4 regions of the Aerococcus sp. Group 1 genome follow, and region 1 is predicted to be linked to each of the others. Evidence: predicted binding sites of a transcription regulator. Region 1 holds the regulator's gene; each other region holds the start of a gene.
The links. Region 1 encodes CtsR, which represses protease genes until heat stress. Its sites were predicted from a motif close to TTGGTCAAAAAAGGTCAAANA; they were not measured.

Region 1 (4,926 bases):
GCCCTTAGGGATTTTACTCCTGAGTCAAGTAGTCGTGCTGGTTTTCTTTACGGTCCACTACCTCTACCTGTATTATTGGCTCCAACCCTTTACCGTCAACTTGGAAAGCAAGAGCCCCCTCTATAATATTATCCGGTCCTTGAGTATCTTTATTCCTTACCTGCTCTATATGAATGCCGAATCGATTGGGCCACGGGTGATTTTAGGGATCTACCTCTTTATTATTGCCTATATTATTCTAGGCTATCTCTTGTTGAAGTTTATCGGTCCTAAGCGCTTTGTCTTGCGCTAGAGCCTTGACCTTGTTCCTTACTTGGGGCAGGGTCTTTTTTATTTGGGGGAGTTTTTCACTTTGCTGGCTTTAATTTTATAGGGGTCTACTTTATTTAACGATTAATTAAATTTACTTAAAAACTTGGGACTACACGCGTAGTTAATGTTTGTGCTGGAAGAAAATGATGATATAATAGGGTATTATAAGGAGAGTGAAAACATGGAAACACTTTACAGGATTGTCGGTATCGAAAGTCAAAGCCAATATGATTGGCTGGCCCATCAAATCCAAGACCTTAACCAGGACAAGGGCTTTGCGATTGAATTGGACAAGGATATTGTCCGTTTGCACCGCCAGGAAGAATTACTTTACCTACGTCGCTTTTTAGCCTTTGAACAGTTCTCCCTGGTCGCTCTTGACCCAGCAGAGTTGGAATTAGATAAGGCCAAACAACTTCGTTTTAAGAATACCCAGGAAACGGCCAAGAAGATGCGCATAGTTCTCATCTTAAATGCCTTCTTTACCGTCTTTGAGGCCTTCTTTGGTTGGGCCCTAAACAGTGCGGCCATCCTATCTGATGCTGTCCACGACTCGGGAGACGTTCTAGCCATTGCTATTGCCTGGTTTTTTGAAAAAATTTCTGACCGTGAAGCTGATAACCGCTATTCCTACGGTTACCGCCGCTTTTCCCTCTTAGGGGGACTGATTACAGCGGTCTTTCTATTATTCGGATCGGCCTTTATTTTAATCACTTCGATTCCTAAGCTTTTTAATCCTGAACCGGTTCATGTGACGGGAATGTTCTGGGTAGCCATTTTCGCAGTGGTGGTTAATGGTTACTGCTCTTGGATGATGCATAAGGGTCAGTCAGCCAATGAACAATTACTCAACCTCCACCTCCTAGAAGATGTCCTCGGCTGGGTAGCCATCTTGATTCTTTCAGTGGTCTTACGCTTTACCAATTGGTATTTCCTTGACCCACTCTTGTCGATTCTGACTGCGGTTTGGATTATCAGCCAAAGTTTCCCACGTTTCCTTAATATTTCTAAGATTTTCCTCCAAGCGGTTCCTGAAGGCATCGACCCCCAAGTCATTGGTCAACAAATCTTAGCCTTAGACGATGATATTGATGGTTTGTCCCACTTACATATCTGGTCAACTGATGGGGAACAACATATGGCCAGTGTCACCGTCCTGACTTGTCGCTTAACCGCTGATGAACAAGAAGACCTCAAACAAAAAATCCGCTCCTTAGTGGCAAAATATAATATAAATCATATAACCATTGACACGGTTTACGATCCTGACCACTTTATCCAAAGAGAAAGTAGCCAACATAACTAGGTCAAAGCCTGATGAGGTCGCTATTAGTGAATTAAATAGTTGACCTCATCCCTTTTTTTGCTTATTATTAAAGTATATTAGTCAAAGTTAGTCAATAATTAGTGAAGGAGGTGAGGACATGAGCAACCGGAATATGTCAGATATTATTGAGGCCTATCTCAAAGAGGTGCTTCAAGATACTGAACGGGTCGAAATCAGACGGAGTGAAATTGCTGACCGCTTTGAGTGCGTGCCTTCCCAGATTAATTATGTGATTAATACGCGTTTTACCCCCAAGCAAGGCTATCAAGTCGAAAGTAAACGGGGTGGTGGTGGCTATATCAGAATTATGAAATTGAATATTATCGACGATGCGGACTATATCGATAATATGATTAGCCTAGTAGGCAACGACATTTCCTTGCGCGATGCTGTATCAATTCTCACCAATTTGATGAAGAATGAGCTGCTCAGCGAGAGCGAGGCCGCTATTATGCACTCAGCCATTGACAAGCAAGTCATGTCTAATTTCAAATCCCCGGACCGTGTCCGCGCAGTGATACTTAGGAACATGCTAGAACATTTGAAATATCACTAATTACTCCGGTAATTAGAAAAGGAGACAACTATGAAAGACATCTATACTGAAAAAGCCAAGACCGCGATTGGATTTGCCAAAGAAGAAGCTGAATACTTCCGTCATCCAGCCATTGGTAGCGAGCATATGCTTTTGGGCTTATACCGCGAAAGTGAAGGTGTTGCTCATGCCGTTTTAAGCGATTACTTGCCAAGTTATGAGAGTCTTCGTGAAGAGATTGAATTTGTGACCGGCTACGGGACCAGCGATTCAGCCAAGAGCCAGGAAGACTATGTGCAGTTTTCCCCACGCATGCAAGACGTCTTGAACCAAGCCAAAGACTTGGCCAAGTCTATGCAGGCTTCCTTAATTGGTACCGAGCACTTATTACTCGCCCTCATCAATGAGGAAACCCTGGCCAACCGCCTGCTGAAAAATCTCGATATAGATGTTAATCGTTTGCGTAGTGATGTCTATCAGATGCTGGGACAAAAAGAACCAGTTAGGAACCGGACCAAAAAGCCGCTGGGTAAGCAAAGCAAAAGCAAGACCCCAACCTTGGACAGTATTGCTAAGGACCTGACCCAAGCCGCTAAGGACGGCAAGCTGGACCCTGTGATCGGTCGCCAGCAAGAAATGCGTCGGCTCATGCAGGTCTTAAGCCGTCGGACCAAGAATAACCCGGTCCTGGTTGGTGAACCTGGGGTCGGTAAGACCGCTATTGTCGAAGCCTTAGCCATCCAAATGAGCCAACAGCAAGTCCCAGAAAACATGCTGGATAAACGACTCATGGTCTTAGATATCGGCTCTTTAGTTGCTGGGACTAAGTACCGCGGTGAATTTGAAGACCGCATGAAGCATTTAATTGAAGAAATTGAAGACCAAGGTAATATTATTCTCTTTATCGATGAAATTCATACCATTATAGGGGCTGGGGGAGCTGAAGGAGCCATTGATGCCTCAAACCTCCTAAAACCTGCCCTCAGCCGGGGACAAGTTCAACTGATCGGGGCTACAACCCTCAACGAATATCAAAAATACATCGAAAAAGATGCTGCCTTGGAAAGACGTTTTGCTAAGATTTTAGTTGAAGAACCCACATTAGAGGAGACTGAAGAAATCCTTAAAGGGATCCGGCCTGCCTATGAAAAACATCACCAAGTCGCTATTCCTGATGAGAGCATTACCACCTGTGTGCGTTTAAGCTCCCGTTACTTATCGGACCGCTTCTTACCAGATAAGGCCATTGATGTTATGGACGAAGCGGCGGCTACTAAGCGGCTGGACAATCCAGTAGCCAATAGTGGTCGCCGGAAAAAATTCCAAATCGAACAGGAATTGAAGCGCCTCAACCAAGAAAAAGAATACCATGTCCGTAACCAGGCCTTTCAAAAGGCGGCCGCGGTCCATGCCCAACAAGCGAACCTAGTCAGAGAACTTAGTCGCTTGGAAACAGACGAAGGCGACCAGGACAATCAAGACAGCTACGACTTAAGTTTGACCAGTCAAGACGTGCAAAACTTGATTCATTCTTGGACCGGTATTCCAGTTCAAGAATTGAGTCAAAGTGATAATGAACGCTTGATCCACTTAGAAGACCGCCTCCATGACCGGGTCAAGGGACAAGATGAAGCGGTCAATGCGGTAGCCCGGGCCATTAAACGGTCGCGCAGTGGTTTGGGACAAAGAAACCGGCCCATCGGTTCCTTTATGTTCCTAGGGCCAACGGGAGTTGGGAAAACCGAATTGGCCAAGACCTTTGCCGAAACCCTTTTTGGTTCGGAAGAGGCTCTGATTCGTTTAGATATGTCTGAATACATGGAGAAATATTCTTCCAGCCGGATGATAGGGTCTGCACCCGGTTATGTTGGCTATGAAGAAGGGGGTCAACTGACCGAGAAAATTCGTCAACACCCCTATTCCATTGTCCTCTTCGATGAAATTGAAAAGGCCCATCCTGATGTCTTTGACCTCTTACTTCAAGTCCTTGATGACGGTTATATCACCGATAGTAAGGGTCGGATGGTGGACTTTAGAAATACGGTAGTCATCATGACCTCTAATATTGGGGCCACTGAATTACGGGATGAAAAACTGGTCGGCTTTGGCCAAGATAACCAACAAAAAGACTATCAAAGCATGAAGAAACGGATAATGGAAGCCTTGAAGAAGACCTTTAGACCGGAGTTTCTTAACCGGGTGGATGAAGTGATTGTCTTCCACGCCCTAAGTCAAGACAACTTGAAGGATATTGTCCGCAAATTTACCGACCAAATTAGCCAACAAGTGGAAGAACAAGGCTTGACCTTGCGCTTTACCAATGGGGCCATTAAGCAATTGGCTAAGGACGGTTATGACCCAGAAATGGGTGCCCGGCCCGTTCGCCGCCTCATCCAACGGCAAATTGAAGATGCTCTGAGTGACCTCTTGATTGAAGGAAAGGTCCAAGCTGGGGACAGCCTTCAAGTAGGCAGCCGCCAAGGCACTTTCTACATCCGTACTAAACATGGCGACGGCAGTGAAAGCCAGGCTGATCTGGAAAAAGTGGAGGAAAGCCTGTCCCTAGGATAGTCCAAAGAAGACTTTATATCGCTTTTAGTGTATGATAAAGACAAGCTAAAAAAGAGGAGGGTTACTATGGACAAGACAACAAAATTAGTGTTAATTGGTTTAGGAACAGCTGCTGCGATTACAGCCGTTGTTGCCTTAGCAATGTATGAAGAAGACCAAAATCAAACCCTAAGCAAGGCTT
Region 2 (4,926 bases), 900 kb from region 1:
CCAAACCCCTGAAGTCGCTAAAATTATCGATGAAAAAAGTAATGGCTCAAGTATTCCAATTTGGGAAAGCCAAAAATAACTAAAAAAGACGGTTCTCTGTCAAATAGTGTTGATAGGAATTTTTATAATTAATGTCATATCAGAAATGGTATGGCATTTTTTAATAGCTTCTGATAGGTGAAAAAGGGTACGATTAAAAGGCCTCTTGTTTCTTATTTTTTCGCCGTAGGCGAAGACAGAGAGTGAGAAAGCAATATTATAAATAATGAATAATTACAACAAAGATTATGCTGCTTCTGAAAAAGTGAGTGGACGAGGTTGGAAATCATTACATACCAAGCGAGAAGCCATTATTATACGTATTCTTAAATGATCAAAACGATGGTAGCCATAACCTGTGCGCTTGATCAGTTTCGTTTTATTGTTCATTCCTTCTATTGGACCGTTAGATAAAGTATACGTTAAAGCTTCACAAATACCTTCTTGATATCTTTCTAAGGTTTGAAAAAATGGTTCGTACTCTACGTGGAAAAGTGTACTTCTTGACTTCAATGAGTAAGTCTTTAAATGACTGAATGTCATGGGTATAAATACTGTATTTTAGGCGATTAACATAGGTATAGGTACGTGACAATTCGGGAGATAAATTGATGAGGTAATCGACAATCATCTGTTCTGAAACGAGACCGTCAAAAAGTCGATGTGTATATAAGTTTTTATAGTCAAGTTCCCATTCATTTTTTAAAGGTAACTTCCATAACTGTTTTAATTTGCGATAATCACGTGGTGATTGATAGCGAATATGATTCATCAGTTGAATACGTACGGAGTTGATTGCCAGATTAAGATGTTGAATAACGTGAAAACGATCAAATAGTATCTTTGCATTAGGGAAACAAGCGCGGATAACTTCAATATAAGGGCTATACATATCAATCGTAACTATTTTGACAGCTTGTCGACTTTTGTAAGAAAAACGCATAAAGTAGTGGATTAATTCGTTCTTTTGTCGATTTTCAACAATATCAATTAACCGATGGTTTAGGGGATCAATAAAAATAAAGCTCATCGCGCCACTAACATTTTTCACTGATTTAAATTCATCAAAAGAAAGGCACTGGGGCAAATAATTAAATTTAGGTAGTAATGCTTTCCCTCTTTCTTCTAGAAGACGAATCACCGTCGATACAGAAACATTGTGTTGTTTACCGATAAGAGTCATCGCTATCGTTTCACTAAGAGCAAAAGTAATCGCAGTTTTTAGCGCTTTAGAAATATAGCAATTAGCTGCCACTATGGGCGTTTCAGTATTAAAAGTCCTTTGGCAGTGCTTACAAAAAAATGTTGCTTTTTAAGACGCAAAGTAACGGGTTGACCTCCATTAATGGTCGTTAGTAAGATATCGCTTGAATAAAATCCATTTTTAACGATATCAGCTTGTGATTCGTTGATATGTCCGCAATGGGAACAGTGAGAAGGATGGTTAGTTAAGGTTCCAAAAATAACCTTATGAATGATATTATTTTTCTTTTCCTCCACTACTCTATCTTCAATTTCAATATTTTCATCTTTTATATTAAAGAGATTTTGTATACAATTAGATTGAGTCATGGAATCCGCCTTTCTGTGTTTTGGATTGTATTTTCAGTATAGGCCTTCCATGGCTTTTTGTGTATCAAAAAATGGTGCCAATGAAGAGCCGTTGGCTCCCATCAACACCAAATATTATAGAACCAAAAAGACCTGTCCCTAGCTAAGGATTACCTTAGTTAGTGGATAGGTCTTTTCTTAATAATTTTGGGATAAAAAAATCAAAAAAAGCCCACATAGGGCAATTACTAAATAATACTAATTTGGATTTACTATCTCAGCGATAGGAGATGTAAGATTTTGCCCCATGAGGAGTAAAATTAGAGGTTAACTATTATTCATAATTAAGTTGTAAATGCTGTTAAATCAACTTTTTCTAAAAACTATTTGAAAGTCCTAGGAACTAATTACGCACCCAGAGGGAATCGAACCCCCATCTCAAGAACCGGAATCTTACGTGATATCCATTACACTATGGGTGCAAGCAATGAATATATTATAGCACATATAACCTACTTTTGTTAAGACATTTCTTGAAAAAATCCTAGTAGTGTAACTGTTAATGATTCCTTACTATAATTAAAATAAACTAAGCGGAAAAATCAGGTAAAGTATAAAAAAGATCGATTAGTCCTGTTTGTAAAGGCATTAATAGCTAGTTTACTTTTAATAGTTACTTGTAGGCTAATAAGTTTATCTATTGACCTATATTGACTATTAAGGTTATAATGGTTAGGAAGTTGAAAAAGGAGGAAATTAAATGAATTTAGTACCTACAGTGATTGAACAATCACCTCGTGGCGAACGCGCTTATGATATTTATTCACGCTTACTGAAAGACCGTATTATTATGCTCAGTGGAGAAGTTAATGATGATATGGCAAACAGTGTTATTGCCCAATTACTTTTTTTAGATGCTCAAGATAACGATAAAGATATCTATATTTACATTAATAGTCCAGGGGGATCAGTAACTGCCGGGATGGCAATTTATGACACTATGCAATTTGTTAATGCCGATGTTGTCACTATAGTCACTGGTTTAGCAGCTTCTATGGGCTCAATCCTATTAATTGGCGGCACAAAAGGGAAACGTTATGCCTTACCGCATTCTGAAGTGCTTATTCACCAACCTTTAGGTGGTGTTCAAGGTCAAGCCACTGAAATTGAAATCTCAGCTCGTCATATCTTGCAAACCAAGCAAACCTTAAAAGAAATTATTGCTGAACGTTCTGGTCAAGATATCGACAAAGTAGAAAAAGATATGGACCGTGATTACTGGATGACTGCCAAAGAAGCTAAAGACTATGGCATCATTGATGAAATCATGGCTTCTAACCAAGGACTAAAAGGTCAAGAATAGTATCTTAAAGCCTTACAAGACATATACAGAATGATTACCGAGTGTAGCTTAAGTAAGTACACTCGGTTTTTATAAAATTTGGGTTTTCACTGCAAAATGCTTGCGGCTGCATGATATTCTTGTTATACTACTAATGTAGAAAAATGAATAGCAGATAGAACTGCTCAAATTTTTTTGCACTATGTTGGTCAAAAAAAGGCATGACGGACAATAAAAGTCCATGCAATAGAAAGTTGAATGTCATGAAAGCCGTTTACAGTAGAATCCTTAAAGTGGTTCCTGAATTGGAAGACCTCTTTAAAAAAAGGATGCAAATTTTACAAATGGTCTTACGCTTTCAACCTATTGGTCGTCAAATTTTGGCAAAGAAGTTAGACATGACTGAGCGACCACTCCGGCGTGAAACGAATATCCTTAAAAAAGAAGGGTTACTAGATTCCACTAGAAATGGAATGGTTATCACCGCTAAGGGTGAGGAAGCTTTAGCTTTCGCTCGTGAAATGCTCCATGAAGATTCTAGTTTATTTGCTAAGGAACAACGCTTAGAAAAGCAACTAGGTATCGATGAGGTACATATTATTGAGAGTAATCTTGATGAAGAAAACAGTACCTTGGCGCAAATAGGGGTTTTCCTATCTAACTATTTAGCCAATACTTTGCCAGAAGGATACATTACGGTGGCTGTTTCAGGCGGCTCGACAATACTCGAGGTTGCTAAAAGCTTAAACCGTAAAGTCTTAACTAAGAATCGGCATTTTACGATTGTTCCTGCCCGTGGTGGCATGGGCGATTCGGTGGCGATTCAGGCAAATACAATTAGTGACCAACTCGCACACCGCTTAAACGGGACCACTAATTCTCTCTATGTTCCTGATGTTCTTACTGAAGAAACGAGAGATTTATTGGTAAAAGAGCCCTCCATTCAAGCAACATTAAATATTTTAAAGCGGACTGATGCTTTATTATTTAGTGTTGGTGATGCTAGAATCATGGCCCAAAGACGGGGTTTTTCAGCAGAATTGATTGATAAAATCCTTGCTAAAGGAGCTATTGGTGAAGCATTCGGGTGTTTTTACACCAAAGAGGGTGAAATAGTTTATCAAATGCCCCGTATTGGTTTACAATTAGATCAGATAAAGGATATTCAATATCCCATTCTAATTGCTGGCGGACGTGCTAAAGCAAAAGCCATTCAAGCTTTTGCAAAACTCGCACCCTTTAATTTTGTCTTAGTGACAGATTTAGGGGTAAGTAATCAGGTTTTAAATGAGGAAACTCATTAAAAATATTTTTATTTCCGAAGGAGGAAAATTATTAATATGGTAAAAGTAGGTATTAATGGTTTTGGACGTATCGGACGTTTAGCTTTCCGTCGTATCCAAGATGTTGAAGGTTTAGAAGTAGTTGCAATCAATGATTTAACTGACTCAAAAATGTTAGCTCACTTATTGAAATATGACACCACTCATGGTCGTTTCAATGGTGAAATTGAGGTTTTAGATGACGCCTTCAAAGTAAACGGTAAAGAAGTTAAAGTTATGTCTCATCCAGACCCAGCTGAAATTCCTTGGGGTGACTTAGGTGTAGAAGTTGTTCTTGAAGCTACTGGTTTCTTTGCATCAAAAGAAAAAGCTGAACTACACTTAAAAGGTGGAGCTAAGAAAGTTGTTATTACTGCACCAGGTGGAGCAGATATTCCAACTATCGTTTACAACACCAACCACGAAATCTTAACAGGGGATGAAACTGTTATTTCTGGTGCTTCATGTACCACTAACTGTTTAGCACCTTTAGCAGATGCTATTAACAAGAACTTTGGTATTGTTGAAGGTTTAATGTCTACTATCCATGCTTACACAGGTGACCAAAACACCTTGGATGCTCCACACCGTAAAGGGGACTTCCGTCGTGCACGTGCTGCTGCAGAAAACATTATTCCTAACACTACCGGTGCTGCAAAAGCTGTTGGCCAA
Region 3 (4,926 bases), 980 kb from region 1:
ATGTCTTAGATATTGCTTGTGCAGAAGTAAGTATGGTTCTTAAAGAAGCGCCTGCTAGTTTATTAGCAGCTAGAGAAGAGCGATATCATATGGAGCTAACTTTAGCCAATGCGCAAACCGCTTCAAACGGACAAGTTGATGAAGAGGATAAACTTCAGCAGGCTCAGGCAAGTGCCCAAAATGAGGAAGCTAGGCTAGAAGAACAATGGCAGGCAGAAAAAGTCTTGCTCAAAGACTGGCAAGGTTACCGTCAAAAATTATTTCAAGCCCATTTAGACTTGGACCAAGCCCAAAAAGCTTTTGATAGTCAAAAGGTGAAGCTGTTAAAAGAGGAAAATATTCCCCAACTTGAAGCTGTGATAGATCAAGTTCAGGCAGATTATCAGGCCATTCTAGAGGGTAGTGATGGTCCCTTATTAGATCCCTGGGTAAGGAAGAATGATGTGGCCAAAGTGATTGCCAGACAAACCGGCATCCCTGTGGCCCAAGTGGCTGAACATGAACGGGAAAAATTAATGCATTTAGCTAGCCGCTTACACCAACGTATTGTTGGTCAAGATCCAGCTGTTCAAGCCGTTAGTCAGGCAGTTATACGGTCTCGTGCCGATGTCCAAGATCCTAACCGACCTATTGGTTCTTTCTTATTCCTTGGGCCTACTGGGGTAGGAAAGACGGAATTAGCTAAAGCCTTAGCTGATCAGTTATTTAATGATGAAGAAAAAATTATCCGTTTAGACATGAGTGAATATATGGAAAAGCACAGTGTTGCGCGTTTAGTAGGGGCGCCCCCTGGCTATGTTGGTTACGAAGAAGGGGGACAATTGACGGAAGCAGTTCGTAGACAACCCTATGCGGTTATTCTTTTAGATGAAATTGAAAAGGCCCACCGGGATGTCTTTAACCTCTTATTACAAATTCTAGATGATGGTCGGCTAACAGATAACCAGGGTCAGGTGATTGATTTCAAAAATACTATTTTGATTATGACCAGTAATTTAGGTTCGGATATTCTGCTTGCGGATATGCTTCAGCATAAAAACAGTGAGATATCGCATGGAGCTCGTCAAGCAGTAACTAAGAAACTCCAAGAACATTTCCGACCTGAATTTTTAAACCGGATTGATGATACGATTCTCTTTTCGGCCCTATCTAAAGAAAATATGGAGGCGATTGTTGAGAAACTCCTAGACCAGTTGAAAGTCCGCTTAAGTCAGCAAGATATCTTCCTAACTTATCAAGAGGACTTAAAGGATTACTTAGCTGACTCTGCTTATGAACCTGAATTTGGGGCGCGGCCTTTAAAACGTTTCATTCGCAAATATTTGGAAACGCCTTTTGCTGAACGCATCATTAGTGGACAAATAAAGGCACATGACCAAGTCGATCTCTTGTATGATACAGATAGTGAGCAAGTGATTTTTAAAGTCGAAGATAATTAAAGGTAAGGAGCTGTGATGTTGATAGCACAGCTCTTTTTTGTCTTGGCAAAGAAAGTTATCTAAAAATATTTGACTAAGTTTGACTAAATATATTGATCAATACTGACCAATATGTTATAATAGTCAATGTAAAGGTTAAAAGATACCTTTAAAATGAATGAATCAAAGGAGCGAAGAGAATGAATAATATGGAAATGACAAGAAGTTTACAAGAAGCTCTTGCAAATGCGCAACAAATTGCGATGACAAGACATCATCAAGAAATCTCGATTCCGCATCTCTTCAAAGCATTAGTACAACCTGGACAATTTGCTTATAATTTTTATCATCAAATGAATATTCCAATGGACGAACTCGATAAGGAACTTGACCGTGAACTGGATAGTATTGCTGTAGTGAACGGCAGCAATGTTCAATACGGACAAGGTATTTCGCGTTCCCTAGCAGAACTATTGCAAACTGCCCAAGAAGAGGCGCAAGAATTCCAAGATGAATACTTGTCAACTGAAATTGTATTACTAAGCATTTTTAAATTAAAGTATCTTGATCTGACCAAGTGGTTAAGTAATTATACAAGCTATGACCAAGTCAAGGACAAGATTAAAGATTTGAGAAAGGGTGATCGCGTGACCTCTCAAAACGCAGAAGAAAATTATGATTCCCTAGAAAAATACGGGAGCGACTTAACCGCGATTGCTAGAGAAGGTAAAATGGATCCTATCATTGGCCGCGATGATGAAATTCGTGATGTTATCCGGATTCTTTCTAGAAAGACCAAGAATAACCCTGTCCTCATTGGGGAACCGGGTGTTGGTAAGACCGCGATTGTAGAAGGCTTGGCTCAAAGAATTGTCAAGGGTGACGTGCCAAGTAACCTGCGTGATAAGACCATCTTTTCCCTCGATATGGGTTCCCTATTAGCTGGAGCCAAGTACAGGGGTGAATTTGAAGAACGTCTAAAAGCGGTGCTTAACGAAATTAAGAAATCAGACGGAGAAATCATCCTCTTTATTGATGAAATCCACACCATTGTGGGTGCGGGCAAGGCTGAAGGAGCTATGGATGCTGGTAACCTCTTAAAACCTATGTTAGCTCGTGGTGAACTACACTGTATTGGGGCGACTACCCTAGATGAATACCGGGAATACATGGAAACTGATAAGGCTTTAGAGCGTCGTTTCCAAAAGGTTCTCGTTAATGAGCCAACTGTCGAAGATACTATCTCGATCTTACGTGGTTTGAGAGAAAGTTTTGAAAACCACCACCACGTTAAAATCCATGACCAAGCCTTAGTTACCGCAGCTGAATTATCTGACCGTTATATCACTGATCGTTACCTCCCTGACAAGGCTATTGACTTAGTTGATGAGGCTAGTGCTGAAATACGGGTAGAAATGAATTCCATGCCAACGGAACTCGACCAACAACGGCGCCGTCAATTACAATTAGAAATTGAAGAAGAAGCCTTAAAAGAGGAAGATGATCCCGCTTCTAAGGAACGCTTAGAAGAATTGCAAAAAGAATTAGCTGAAGTCCGTGAAAAGACTAACCAACTGACCTTGGAATGGGAAGATGAAAAAGCCTCCCTCAGTCATATCCAAGATAAACGCCAAGAAATTGACGATGCTAAACGGCAACTTGAAATCGCGCAAAATAATTATGACTTAGAAAAGGCTGCCCAATTGCAACATGGGACTCTACCTAAGTTGGCTAAAGAATTAGCAGATATGGAAGAAAAATACGAAGCTGAAGCCAGCGGTAAACCGAGCCTGGTCCAAGAATCGGTAACCGAGGAGCAAATTGAAGAAGTGGTCTCTCGCCAAACCGGTATTCCAGTCACTAAGCTAGCCCAAAATGAACGGGAAAAATTACTTGACCTGGCTGACCGCTTACATGTACGGGTCATCGGCCAAGACCAAGCCGTTAACAGCGTAACGGATACGGTTCTTCGTTCCCGGGCAGGCATCCAAGATCCTAACCGGCCACTAGGTTCCTTCCTTTTCTTAGGACCAACCGGGGTAGGTAAGACGGAACTGGCTAAGGCTTTAGCTGAACAAGTCTTTGACTCTGAAGATAACATGATCCGTATCGATATGAGTGAATACATGGAGAAAGCCAATGTGTCGCGTTTAGTAGGGGCTTCACCTGGTTACATCGGTTATGAAGAAGGGGGACAATTAACTGAAGCAGTCCGCCGTCATCCTTATTCTGTTGTCCTCCTGGATGAAATTGAAAAGGCCCATAGTGATGTGTACAACATTCTCCTCCAAATCCTTGATGATGGTCGTTTGACAGATGGCCAAGGCCGGACAGTGGACTTTAAGAATACCATCATTATCATGACCAGTAACATCGGATCTGACTTACTCTTAGAAGATGCTAAAGATGGGAATACTTCAGAAATATCTACTGAGGCTCGAGACAAGGTTAAAGAACGTCTCTATGGCTATTTCAAACCTGAATTTCTTAACCGGATTGACGATATTATCCTCTTTACGCCATTGTCACAAGACAATATGCATGGGATTGTTGCCAAGATGCTGGCCGGACTCAATAAACGTCTCAAAGACCAACACATTCAATTGCACTTTAGTGATGAATTAATTGATTGGATTGCTGAGACGGCCTATGAACCTGAATTTGGTGCTCGGCCACTCCGTCGCTTTATCACCAATGAAGTGGAAACGCCATTGGCTCGCGCTATTATCGCCGGAGATGTCGCTGCAGGCCAAGAGGTTGAAGTGGACTATGACAAGGCTCAAGACCGGGCCAGTTTTGAAAAAATCAAAGAAGCTTAAGTAAATGAATAGCAATTAATATAAGGAAGTATGTAAGGGGCTGTGACCAGAGTCGCAGCCCCTTTTATTAACGACTAGCTAGTAAAGACAATTTTCTTTTTCACTGGCCTAGTCCTAGTTAAATGCTGAAATCTTTGCTAAAATAGTCTTGTTCATTATTTTTCTTAGCTAGAAAGGTGTAGGAAATGCCAGCACTTACTTATGAATTAATCAAAACGGAAAAGCACACGGGTGCTCGCTTAGGGCGGGTGACCACGCCGCATGGGTCATTTGAAACACCTATTTTCATGCCAGTCGGAACCCTAGCCACAGTCAAGGGACTGTCTCCTGAAGAGTTGAAGGGCTTGGGAGCAGAAATCATTCTTTCCAATACCTACCATTTGTGGTTACGCCCGGGAGATGATATCGTTAAAGAAGCTGGCGGTCTACACCAATTTATGAATTGGGACCGTCCTATCTTGACTGATTCCGGCGGTTTTCAGGTCTTCTCGCTAACTAAGATCCGCCGCCTGGAGGAGGAAGGGGTCTATTTTAGAAGTCACCTGAACGGCCACCGGCTTTTCTTAAGTCCTGAAAAAGCGATTTCCATTGAAAATAACTTAGGGGCAGACATTATTATGAGTTTGGACGAATGTCCGCCATTTGATGCTTCTTATGATTATATGAAGAATAGTATTAATCGTACGACC
Region 4 (4,926 bases), 1.0 Mb from region 1:
TCACTCTCCTTCACTGAAGGCAGTATTCATTACCAGCACTTAATCAGTTTATTCTTTTTAGTCTAACTTAGAGACATAGTCATGAACCATTTCGGCCACTTCTTCTGAACTGGTCTTTTCATTCATGGCTTTGTGAGCTAATTCTTCACATTCCTTAGAATCTAAGCGAGCCATTAGGGAACGCGATTTAAGAATTGAAGTTGCGCTCATAGAGAATTCATCTAAGCCCATACCAACAAGTAGTGGGATAGCAGTTTGATCACCAGCTACTTCCCCACACATACCGGTCCATTTACCTTCTTTGTGACTAGCTTGAATCACATAGTTAATCAGGCGTAGTACGGCTGGGTTATAGGGTTGGTAAAGGTAAGAGATATTATTATTCATCCGGTCAGCCGCCATGGTGTATTGGATCAAGTCGTTGGTACCTATACTAAAGAAGTCAACTTCTTTGGCAAATTGATCTGCTAAAACAGCTGCTGCTGGGATTTCAATCATAATCCCTACTTGGATGTTATCTGCGACTTCAACGCCCTCGTCAATTAATTTTTGACGTTCTTCCTCATATAGGGCTTTGGCTTGACGCCATTCTTCTAAAGTGGCTACCATTGGGAACATAATGCTTAATTTCCCATAAGCGGAAGCACGTAGAAGTGCCCGTAATTGGGTCCGGAACATATCCGTTTCTCTTAAGCAAATCCGGATAGCACGGTAACCCAAGAAAGGATTCAACTCTTCTGGTAAGGGTAAATAAGGGAGTTTCTTATCCCCACCAATATCCATAGTCCGGATAACCACATTCTTACCATTAAGAGATTCTAAAACTTCCTTATAAGCTTCAAACTGTTCTTCTTCAGTTGGGAAGTGGTCTGAATCCATATAGAGGAACTCTGTCCGATAAAGTCCCACACCTTCAGCCCCATTTTCATGGACACCAGGTAGGTCTTTTGGTGAACCGATATTGGCAACAATTTCAAACTGTTTACCATCTTTGGTTAGAGAATCCGCATCTTTTAAGCTTTCCCATTCAAGTTTTTGTTTTTGATAAGCCTTAGCTTTGTCCTTATAGCTATCAACAGTGGCTTGGTCTGGATTAATTAAAACTTCCCCTTCAAATCCGTCGACGATGACTAAGTCACCATCACTAACCGCTTCTGAAGCAGAAGTGGTCCCAACAACAGCAGCAACTTCTAAGCTACGAGCCATAATTGCTGAGTGGGATGTCCGTCCTCCAATATCAGTAACAAATCCTTTAACATATTTGTTTAATTGTGCCGTATCACTCGGAGTTAAATCAGGAGCAATAACAATTGCATCCTCATCAATTAAACTCAAGTTAGGAATTTTTGCACCGATTAAATGCGCGATCAGCCGATCGGTAACATCTTTAATATCCGCTGCACGTTCTTGCATATAAGGATTATCTTCCATGGCCTTGAAGATAGCAATAAAGCCATCAGCCGTTTGGCGCACAGCAGTTTGAGCATCAAGATTTTCATCTTTGATTTTTTGTTGGTAAGTCGCGATCATTTCTGGGTCATCTAGCATTTGTAAATGAGCATCAAAAACGCCTGCTTCTTCTTCAGATAGACGTTCTTGAGCAATCACTTTTATCTTAGCAATCTCAATACGACTATCGTCAATAGCCTTAGTTAAGCGGTCAATTTCCGCATCAGCATCTTCTACTTTTCCTTCTTCAAAGGATAAGTCAGGTTGTTCCAAAAGAAAGGCCTTAGCAATGGCGTAACCATCACTAGCCCCAATTCCTTTCAACTTTTCCATGTTATTCTGACAACCCTTCACTTTTCATGGTTTCTTGAATAGCTGCCATTGCTTCTTCTTCATCTTCACCTTCAACAGAGATGGTTACATCTGCACCTTGGCCTACTCCTAAGGACATTACACCCATGATGGATTTCAAGTTAACAGATTTACCTTTATATTCTAAGTTAATATCAGATTTAAATTTGCTTGCAGTTTGCACAAGTAAGGTTGCTGGACGAGCATGGATACCAGTTTCTGCAGTAATATTAAAGTCTTGAGTTTTCATTATTATAATCTCCTTTTTTTAAATCTACGTAATTTGACGACTTTCCCAACTATCGCTTAAAAGAAAAGAAAACCGTTACATTAATAATGTACCATTTTTTAAGCATGGTGACAACTACTTAATTAAATTCTCCTTGGCTTTAGCATGGGAAAACAAGCTTTATGACTTGAATGTCAAACATGGTCAATGTATAATAACTATTGAAGGTCAATGTTTATCAAAAAGGTGTTTTTACAATACATGTATATTAAAAATATTGGCCAATTTCTTAAGAAAGGAGCGTGGCACTATTGAAATGCCAACGTTGTAACCAACGCGAAGCTGCCATTCACATGTATGCGAATATTAACGGTCAAAGGCAGGCCATTAACCTTTGCCAACCTTGTTATGCAGAGATAATTCGCAACCAATCTCAAGCTGGGAAAAGCAATAATGACAATAATTCATGGGGAAACCTCTATGAGCTTCTTAGACAAATGCAAGATAAAGGGCCCCATAATGCTAACGGCCAAGAGCCTCCCCACCATCCTAATGATGGCCAGGGAAATAGCTTGTTGGCTAATTATGGAACCAACATGACTGAATTGGCTCGCCAAGGCAAGTACGACCCGGTAATTGGCCGTGACCAAGAAATAAATCGGGTAATCGAAATTCTCAACCGTCGAACCAAAAATAATCCTGTCCTCATCGGAGAAGCTGGTGTAGGTAAGACGGCAGTTGTGGAAGGTTTAGCCCAAAAAATAGTGGCTAAAGAAGTTCCTGAAAAGCTACAAAATAAGGAAGTTATTAGTTTAGATGTGGCTTCCTTAGTCCAAGGTACTGGGGTTCGGGGCCAATTTGAAGAAAAAATGCAAGCCCTGATTAAAGAAGTCTCTTCCAATCAATCAATCATTCTATTTATTGACGAAATCCATGAAATTGTGGGGGCAGGAACAGCCGATAATTCATCAATGGATGCTGGCAACATCTTAAAACCTGCCTTGGCCCGGGGCGAAATGCAATTAGTTGGGGCAACAACCCTAAATGAATTCCGTCGTATCGAAAAAGATGGCGCACTGGCTCGCCGCTTACAACCGGTTCAAGTGGATGAGCCTTCGGTGGAAGAAGCCATCACTATTATCAAGGGTCTAGCCGACCAATACCAAAAATTCCACCATGTTCACTTTACTGACCAAGCCTTAGAAGCAACGGTTACCCTGTCTAATCGTTATATCCAAGACCGGCAATTACCTGATAAGGCCATCGACCTACTTGATGAAGCGGGCTCTAAGAAAAACTTAACCATTCCCTTCTTGGATAAGGAGGCCTTAGAAGATCAGATTCAAGAATTAGAAAAATTAAAGGAAATGGCTACCGATGCGGAAGACTATGAGAAGGCGGCCTATTACCGCGACCAATTAAAGAAATATAAGGATATGGCCGCTAATAATGAAGCTGTTGTTGAACAAGTCCCAACGATCACCGTCGAAGACATCGAAGAATTAGTGGAAGCTAAAACCGGTATCCCCGTTGGCCAGTTACAAGACCAAGAACAAAGCAATTTATTGCAACTTGAGGATGAACTCAAGGAGACAATTATCGGCCAAGATCCTGCTGTCGAAAAAGTATCAGCAGCAATCCGGCGTAACCGTGTGGGCTTCCACCCAGGTAATAAACCCATTGCTTCCTTCCTATTTGTGGGGCCAACGGGTGTCGGCAAGACAGAATTAGCCCGTCAGCTTGCTAAGCAACTCTTTGGTAGTGAAGAAGCAATGATCCGCTTTGACATGTCTGAATACATGGAAAAACACAGTGTCTCTAAGATGATCGGTTCACCACCCGGCTATGTCGGCTATGACGAAGCTGGCCAATTAACCGAGCAAGTCAGACGGCAACCTTATTCCCTCATTCTCTTAGATGAAGTGGAAAAAGCCCATCCTGATGTTCTCAACCTCTTCCTACAAATCATGGAAGACGGTCGACTTACTGATGCACAAGGTCGGACGGTTTCCTTTAAAGATACCCTTATCATCATGACTTCCAATGCCGGAACGGGTAACGTTGAAGCTAGCGTCGGTTTTGCCGCTAGTCAACAAGGGAAAAACCAATCTGTCTTGGACCAATTGGATAATTACTTTAAACCTGAATTCATGAACCGCTTCGACGGCATCATCGAATTCCAACCGCTGACCAAGGAAGAATTGATTCAAATTGTCGACCACATGCTCACCAGCATGAACAAATTACTCAAGGGACAAAAAATCTGCATTGCCATTGACGACCAAGTGAAAGAAGCTATTGTTGAACTAGGCTATGACCCCAAACTGGGTGCCCGCCCATTAAGACGGGTCATCCAAGAACAAATTGAAAACCAAGTCGCGGACCTATACTTAAAGGATCCAAGCATTAGCTATGTCCACTTTAGCGTGGATGATTCTGGCAACATTGTTGTTAATGAGAGTGAAAATAGTCAGGCCATTGAAGAAGCAGACGTCGATTGATCAAATAGTTCTTTTTACAAACATACTAAGATTAGCTCGAAGGTAAATCGACGGATTTATCTTCGAGCTATTTCTATTTTCAGATATAGTGTAAGTGAAAGGATAATCCGGACAAACTCTCAAGGGCTAGGAGCCCGAATTAAAAAACGGATTCTTTCACTCTTGTTTTTAATTTTGGTTTAAGTATGTTGAGCTGTGAGCTCGTGTTTAGGAAATTAGGATAAGAACAATGAAGTGAAAATCTTTCAAACCATTACGAAAGGAAGCTAGAAATGACTAAGTATTTATATGCATTTGATGTTTCCAAAGGAAAAGCGACACAAGTTCTGTATAAAAATAATAGATGTATTGAGGAAAGCCTTTTGGAATTCACTCGTAAGGGATTTGAAGAACTGT

Region 2: clpP (ATP-dependent Clp endopeptidase proteolytic subunit ClpP) is a predicted target of CtsR. The motif match lies at 2,288-2,308, and genes of this name have one in related genera.
Region 3: clpB (ATP-dependent chaperone ClpB) is a predicted target of CtsR. The motif match lies at 1,506-1,526, and genes of this name have one in related genera.
Region 4: HMPREF9243_RS06800 (ATP-dependent Clp protease ATP-binding subunit) is a predicted target of CtsR. The motif match lies at 2,220-2,240, and genes of this name have one in related genera.

Annotation. Positions count from the first base shown of each region.
Region 1 covers NC_015278.1:425,601-430,526, forward strand. Annotated here, with positions in the region: gene HMPREF9243_RS01995 (hypothetical protein) at 1-292, shown strand, start outside; gene HMPREF9243_RS02000 (cation diffusion facilitator family transporter) at 494-1,618, shown strand; gene HMPREF9243_RS02005 (CtsR family transcriptional regulator) at 1,737-2,195, shown strand; gene HMPREF9243_RS02010 (ATP-dependent Clp protease ATP-binding subunit) at 2,226-4,745, shown strand; gene HMPREF9243_RS02015 (hypothetical protein) at 4,812-4,926, shown strand, end outside.
Region 2 covers NC_015278.1:1,325,358-1,330,283, reverse strand. Annotated here, with positions in the region: gene HMPREF9243_RS06150 (MetQ/NlpA family ABC transporter substrate-binding protein) at 1-79, shown strand, start outside; gene HMPREF9243_RS10870 (transposase) at 286-582, opposite strand; gene HMPREF9243_RS10330 (transposase) at 470-1,294, opposite strand; gene HMPREF9243_RS10745 (hypothetical protein) at 1,294-1,611, opposite strand; tRNA gene HMPREF9243_RS06135 (tRNA-Arg) at 2,001-2,072, opposite strand; gene clpP (ATP-dependent Clp endopeptidase proteolytic subunit ClpP) at 2,351-2,953, shown strand; gene HMPREF9243_RS06125 (sugar-binding transcriptional regulator) at 3,238-4,236, shown strand; gene gap (type I glyceraldehyde-3-phosphate dehydrogenase) at 4,273-4,926, shown strand, end outside.
Region 3 covers NC_015278.1:1,522,637-1,527,562, reverse strand. Annotated here, with positions in the region: gene HMPREF9243_RS07170 (ATP-dependent Clp protease ATP-binding subunit) at 1-1,439, shown strand, start outside; gene clpB (ATP-dependent chaperone ClpB) at 1,619-4,237, shown strand; partial or broken gene HMPREF9243_RS07160 (tRNA guanosine(34) transglycosylase Tgt) at 4,423-4,926, shown strand, end outside.
Region 4 covers NC_015278.1:1,443,907-1,448,832, forward strand. Annotated here, with positions in the region: gene ptsP (phosphoenolpyruvate--protein phosphotransferase) at 58-1,782, opposite strand; gene HMPREF9243_RS06795 (phosphocarrier protein HPr) at 1,784-2,050, opposite strand; gene HMPREF9243_RS06800 (ATP-dependent Clp protease ATP-binding subunit) at 2,341-4,530, shown strand; gene HMPREF9243_RS06805 (IS110 family transposase) at 4,803-4,926, shown strand, end outside.